Regions from separate parts of the Bacillus rugosus genome, predicted to be linked through region 2. Evidence: predicted binding sites of a transcription regulator. Region 2 holds the regulator's gene; the other holds the start of a gene.
The links. Region 2 encodes Rex, which represses fermentation and respiration genes when NADH is low (regulators of the CRP and FNR family bind a similar motif). Its sites were predicted from a motif close to TTGTGAAATATTTCACAA; they were not measured.
Positions count from the first base shown of each region.

Region 1 (3,498 bases), 310 kb from region 2:
TGTATCAGCCGACATCATACCAAATTGGCAACCGCTACTTAGGCACTGAACAAGAATTTAAAGAAATGTGTGCAGCAGCTGAAGAATATGGCGTAAAGGTCATTGTTGATGCAGTCATCAATCATACCACCAGTGACTATGCGGCAATTTCTAATGAGATTAAGAGTATTCCAAACTGGACTCATGGAAACACACAAATTAAAAACTGGTCCGATCGATGGGATGTCACGCAGAATTCATTGCTCGGGCTGTATGATTGGAATACACAGAATACACAAGTACAGTCCTATCTGAAACGTTTCTTAGAAAGAGCGTTGAATGACGGGGCAGACGGCTTTCGTTTTGATGCCGCCAAACATATTGAGCTTCCGGATGACGGGAATTACGGCAGTCAATTTTGGCCGAATATCACAAATACATCTGCCGAGTTCCAATACGGAGAAATTCTGCAGGATAGCGCCTCCAGAGATGCTGCATATGCGAATTATATGAATGTGACAGCATCTAACTATGGACATTCCATAAGGTCCGCTTTAAAGAATCGCAATCTGAGTGTGTCGAATATCTCCCATTATGCATCTGATGTGTCTTCCGACAAGTTAGTGACATGGGTGGAATCGCATGACACGTATGCCAATGATGATGAAGAGTCTACTTGGATGAGTGATGACGATATTCGCTTAGGCTGGGCAGTGATTGCTTCTCGCTCAGGCAGTACGCCTCTTTTCTTTTCCAGACCTGAGGGCGGCGGAAATGGTATAAGATTTCCGGGGAAAAGCCAAATAGGCGATCGCGGGAGTGCTTTATTTGAAGATCAGGCTATCACTGCGGTCAATAGATTTCACAATGTGATGGCTGGACAGCCTGAGGAGCTCTCGAATCCGAATGGAAACAACCAGATATTCATGAATCAGCGCGGCTCACACGGCGTTGTGTTGGCAAATGCAGGTTCATCTTCTGTCACTATCAATACGTCAACGAAGTTACCTGATGGCAGGTATGATAATAAAGCTGGGACCGGTTCATTTCAAGTAACAGACGGCAAACTGACGGGCACGATCAATGCCAGGTCTGTGGCTGTGATTTATCCTGACGATATTGCAAATGCGCCTCATGTCTTTCTTGACAATTACAAAACAGGTGTAACACATTCTTTTAATGATCAACTGACGATCACGCTGCGTGCAGATGCGAATACAGCAAAAGCCGTTTATCAAATCAATAATGGGCAAGAGACAGCGTTTAAGGATGGAGACCAATTAACGATCGGAAAAGGAGATCCGTTTGGCACAACATACACCATCACGTTAACAGGAACGAATAGTGACGGTGTAACGAGAACTCAGAAATACAGCTTTGTAAAAAGAGACCCATCTGCGGCCAAAACCATTGGCTATCAAAATCCAAATCATTGGGGCCAAGTAAATGCTTATATCTATAAACATGATGGGGGCCGGGCAATAGAATTGACCGGATCTTGGCCGGGAAAAGCAATGACTAAGAATGCTGATGGAATTTACACGCTGACGCTGCCTGCGGATACTGATACAACGAACGCCAAAGTGATTTTTAATAATGGCAGCTCCCAAGTGCCCGGACAGAACCAGCCTGGGTTTGATTATGTGCAAAATGGTTTATATAACGACTCTGGCTTAAGCGGTTCTCTTCCTTATTGAGGGCAAGCGATCAGAGGAAAAATCCTCAAGAAACCATCCTAGATGGTTTCTTTTTTTGTTCATAAATCAGACAAAACTTTTCTCTTGCAATAGTTTGTGAAATATTGCACAATATAAATGTGAAATACTTCACAAATAAACACCGAAGAAAAACATACCCTGGAAGGATGATTAATGATGAACAAACATGTAAATAAAGTAGCTTTAATCGGAGCGGGTTTTGTTGGAAGCAGTTATGCATTTGCGTTAATGAACCAAGGGATCACAGATGAGCTTGTGGTCATTGATTTAAATAAAGAAAAAGCAATGGGCGATGTAATGGATTTAAACCACGGAAAGGCGTTTGCGCCGCATCCGGTCAAAACATCTTACGGAACATATGAAGACTGCAAGGATGCTGATATTGTCTGCATCTGCGCCGGAGCAAACCAAAAACCTGGTGAGACACGCCTTGAATTAGTAGAAAAGAACTTAAAGATTTTCAAAGGCATCGTCAGTGAGGTCATGGCGAGCGGATTTGACGGCATTTTCTTAATCGCGACAAATCCGGTTGATATTCTGACTTACGCGACATGGAAATTCAGCGGACTGCCAAAAGAGCGAGTAATCGGAAGCGGCACAACACTAGATTCTGCGAGATTCCGTTACATGCTGAGCGAATACTTTGGCGCAGCGCCTCAAAACGTGCACGCGCATATTATCGGAGAGCACGGCGATACAGAGCTTCCTGTCTGGAGCCACGCGAATGTTGGCGGTGTGCCGGTCAGTGAACTCGTTGAGAAGAACGATGCGTATAAACAAGAGGAGCTAGACCAAATCGTAGATGACGTGAAAAACGCCGCTTACCATATTATTGAGAAAAAAGGTGCGACTTATTATGGTGTTGCGATGAGCCTTGCCCGTATTACAAAAGCCATTCTTCATAATGAAAACAGCATTTTAACTGTCAGCACATATTTGGACGGGCATTACGGCGCAGATGACGTATACATTGGCGTTCCGGCTGTCGTAAACCGCGAAGGTATTGCAGGCATCACTGAGCTGAATTTAAATGAGAAAGAAAAAGAACAGTTCCTTCACAGCGCAGGTGTCCTTAAAAACATTTTAAAACCTCATTTTGCAGAACAACAAGTCAACTAATCGCAACTATAGAGTAAAGGGCTGATTGTCAATGTGGGAGCAGTTGTATGATCCGTTTGGAAACGAGTATGTGAGCGCACTCGTGGCGCTCACTCCGATTCTCTTTTTTCTCTTGGCTTTAACTGTTTTTAAAATGAAAGGCATTCTTGCGGCATTTCTTACGCTAGCCGTCAGTTTCTTCGTCTCCGTATTTGCATTTCATATGCCGGTTGAAAAAGCAATTTCTTCTGTTTTGTTAGGAATCGGGAGCGGGCTGTGGCCGATCGGCTACATCGTCCTGATGGCGGTATGGCTGTATAAAATCGCAGTGAAAACCGGGAAGTTTACCATTATTCGGTCCAGCATTGCCGGCATTTCGCCTGACCAACGATTACAGCTATTATTAATTGGTTTTTGTTTTAACGCGTTTTTGGAAGGCGCGGCCGGTTTTGGTGTTCCGATTGCGATTAGTGCGGCGCTGCTCGTCGAACTTGGTTTTAAACCGTTAAAAGCGGCGGCGCTCTGCTTGATTGCGAACGCAGCCTCTGGAGCCTTTGGGGCGATCGGGATTCCTGTGATTACAGGGGCGCAGATAGGTGATTTGTCTGCTCTTCAGCTGTCACGGACATTGGTGTGGACACTGCCAATGATCTCATTTTTGATACCGTTTCTGCTTGTATTCCTATTAGACCGAATGAAAGGA
Region 1 is NZ_CP096590.1:326,041-329,538, forward strand. Features, by position in the region: gene amyE (alpha-amylase) at 1-1,676, shown strand, start outside; gene M0696_RS01770 (L-lactate dehydrogenase) at 1,851-2,816, shown strand; gene M0696_RS01775 (L-lactate permease) at 2,848-3,498, shown strand, end outside.
Region 1: a site for Rex is predicted at 1,794-1,811, ahead of M0696_RS01770 (L-lactate dehydrogenase). Genes of this name have one in related genera too.

Region 2 (3,498 bases):
ACCATTTGAGAAAACAGTATTGGTTTATTATTTTGACATATATCATCATGCAGTTTTCCGCATTAATCGGGATTCCCTTGTTATTTAAATTCGGTTATGCCGGAGGACAGCCTACAAATGAGAATATGCTGCACGCACAAGGATTATGGTCCGTTATCAGCTTTATCGCCTGTCTCGTTGTCGTTCTGCTCATTCTGAGAACTGTTCCGAAAACAACGCTGCGAAACGGCCGGAAAGACTCCGTCGGACTTTCTATCCTTTGGGCGATAGCCGGTTTTTTCATTGCCCTCTTCTCGCAAGGATTAGCAGGCTCTATTGAATATTATGTATTTGGCATCGGAAGAGAATCAGAAAATACACAAGCTATTCTGGATGTCATTCAGGCGGTCCCGCTCATGATTATGGTTTCTTCTGTCGTCGGGCCTATATTAGAAGAAATCATCTTCAGAAAAATCATTTTCGGCACACTGTACGAAAAAACGAATTTCTTCTTTGCCGGACTGATCAGCTCGGTTATTTTCGGTATTGTTCACGCTGATTTAAAGCATCTTCTTCTTTATACAGCAATGGGCTTTACCTTTGCCTTCTTGTATGCGAGAACAAAACGGATATGGGTGCCGATATTCGCCCATGTCATGATGAATACATTTGTCGTCATCATGCAGCTTGAGCCTGTTCAGAAGTACCTTGAACAGCAGAGCACACAAATGCAATTGATTATTGGAGGATTATTTTTATGAGAAACCCGGTAGTTTGGGGAATGATCTATTTTGCCGTAGGGTGCATCTTTACTTATCTTGCCGCAAGCTCGCCAGGCAGCATGTGGTCATTTTACTCCATCCTGCTGATGGTGTTCGCCGCTTACAACATCAGCATTTCTTTTAAGATGTTCGCCTTTTCATTTAAAATCAAAAAGAACCAGAAATAAAGAAAATCCATTTCTCTCATGAGAAATGGATTTTTTATGATTGCCCGGAAGACACGTCCTGATCGGCAGCACTGCTTTTCTGCGCTTTCCGATAGGCGGCCTTCGATATAAGTATACTGATTTCATATAAAATCAACAGCGGAACAGTGACCATCATATGAGACAAAAGCTCAGGCGGAGTAATCAGGGCAGCGATTACCAGCAGTGTAAAATACGCATACTTTCTGATTTTCGCTAAGAACATCGGTGTCACAATTCCAAGCCTGGTCAAAAACATGAGGATGACTGGCATTTGGAACAACAGTCCAAACGGAATCGTCAGCTGCAGAAGAAAATGAAAATACTCATTAATTCCAATTACCTGATTGACATTCAAGTCCTGAGAGATCCGCTTCATAAAATCAACAACAAAAGGAAATAAAATATAATATGAAAAAGATAAGCCCGCTAAAAAAAGCAATATAGAGATCGGAATGTAGCTGAGCGTTACTTTGCGCTCTTTCTCATAGAGACCTGGGCTCACAAAAGCCCAAATCTGATAAAGAATAATCGGTGAGGTCAGGACAATCCCGATGATAAACGCAAACTGCATAAACACGAAAAGCGGGTCTGTCAGATTAAACGCATTAAGCGTAAGCTCCTTCGCTTCATCCGTTTTTTGCAGATAAACAATCATAGGCTTCGCTAAAAAAAATCCTGCGATAAAGAAAACGACAAATGCCAGCGCCACAACCAGCAATCGTTTTCGAAGCTCAGCAATATGCTCCAGCAGCGACATTTGATTCACTTTCATTCGTGTCATCCTAACTTACTGATCTTCTTTCTTTTTTTCCTCGTCATCACTCGTTAATCCTTTAGTAGCATTTTTGAATTCACGAAGTGTGTCTCCCGCAGCTTTCCCCAACTCAGGCAGCTTTTTGGGACCGAAGATGATCAGAGCAACGATTGCGATAACAGCAAGGCTTCCAGGACCGATCGGCATATGTGGGCTCCTCCTTTCCCTCTATTCGATTTCCTCTAAAACTGAATAATGCTTCAAGAAATAAACCAGTGACTGAAGCTCTACAGCTAAATCTATATGATGAATTCGAATGTGTTCCGGCACATTCAAACGGGCCGGCGTAAAATTAAGAATTCCCTTGATTCCTAACGCGACCAATCTGTCTGTAATGGATTGAGCGGCAACTGCTGGCACTGTAAGAATGGCAACTGATTCATTTTTTACGTGTTGTTCTAGGTCATCAAGGTTATAGACAGGCACGCCGCCTACCTCAGTTCCTATTTTACTCTCATTTATATCAAAAGCCATAGAAATTTTTGTGTTATTATTTTTTGTGAAATTATAGTGAAGAAATGCCGTTCCCAAGTTCCCGACACCAATCAAGATAACGTCTGTCATCTCATCCTGATCAAGCGTTTTTCGGAAAAATGACAGTAAATAATCGACATTATATCCATATCCTTTTTTGCCAAGAGCTCCAAAATAGGAAAAATCCCTGCGAATCGTGGCAGAATCAACCTTTACGGCATCACTGAGTTCAGCGGATGAGACACGCTGTTTTCCTGACGCATGCAGATTCTTTAAAAAGCGATAGTAAAGCGGCAGCCGTTTTGCCGTCGCCTGCGGAATTTTTGATTGATCCTTATTCATTTTTGGTCCTCCAAATTATACTCGGATAGTTCTCTTTTAAAGTCACCGTTTTTCCCGCCTGTCTTCTCCAGCAAGAAAGTAGGGCCGATGACCATCCCCTTATCAAGGGCCTTGCACATATCGTAAACGGTAAGAGCACACACCGATGCAGAAGTGAGCGCTTCCATTTCCACACCTGTACTCCCTTTCGTTTTGACCTGTGCTTTTATATGAAGTATAACTTCTGCTTCTTTTATTTTCCAGTCAAACGATATATCTACCCCGCTCAGTGAAAGCGGATGGCACATCGGAATGATATTCGACGTTTGCTTTGCGGCCATAATGCCTGCAACCTGCGCAACAGCCAGTACATCTCCTTTGCCGATATCATGACTTTGTATTTTCTCGTACACTTCATTCTTCATGTGTACGCTTGAAACGGCCGCCGCAGTACGGACAGACGAAGATTTTTCGCTGATGTCTACCATCTGGGCTCTGCCCTGTTCATTAAAATGAGAAAATCCATTCATATTAAAACTCTCCTTAAACAGATCATACACTATTTTCTTCTCTATGTCTTATTCGGCCAATGTATTGTTTGCTGACTTCTGGTTCATAAGCTACACTTAACTTATTATAGCAGAGGTGAAATAATATGATGATCTTACAAGTTAATCAGCTGTCCAAATCATTTGGTGCTGATACTATTTTAAACAATATAAAGCTGGAAGTCAGAAATCGTGATCGCATCGCCATTGTTGGAAGAAATGGCGCGGGAAAATCCACGCTGCTTAAAATTATCGCAGGCCAGCTTTCGTATGAAAAGGGCGAAGTTATTAAACCGAAAGATATTACAATGGGATATCTTGCCCAGCATACGGGCTTGGATTCTAAGCTTACCATAAAAGAAGAGCTGCTGACTGTTTTTGACCACTTAAAA
Region 2 is NZ_CP096590.1:636,741-640,238, reverse strand. Features, by position in the region: gene M0696_RS03385 (CPBP family intramembrane glutamic endopeptidase) at 6-740, shown strand; gene M0696_RS03380 (YdiK family protein) at 737-928, shown strand; gene tatC (twin-arginine translocase subunit TatC) at 963-1,730, opposite strand; gene tatAY (sec-independent protein translocase protein TatAY) at 1,737-1,910, opposite strand; gene M0696_RS03365 (redox-sensing transcriptional repressor Rex) at 1,932-2,579, opposite strand; gene moaC (cyclic pyranopterin monophosphate synthase MoaC) at 2,576-3,088, opposite strand; gene M0696_RS03355 (ABC-F family ATP-binding cassette domain-containing protein) at 3,214-3,498, shown strand, end outside.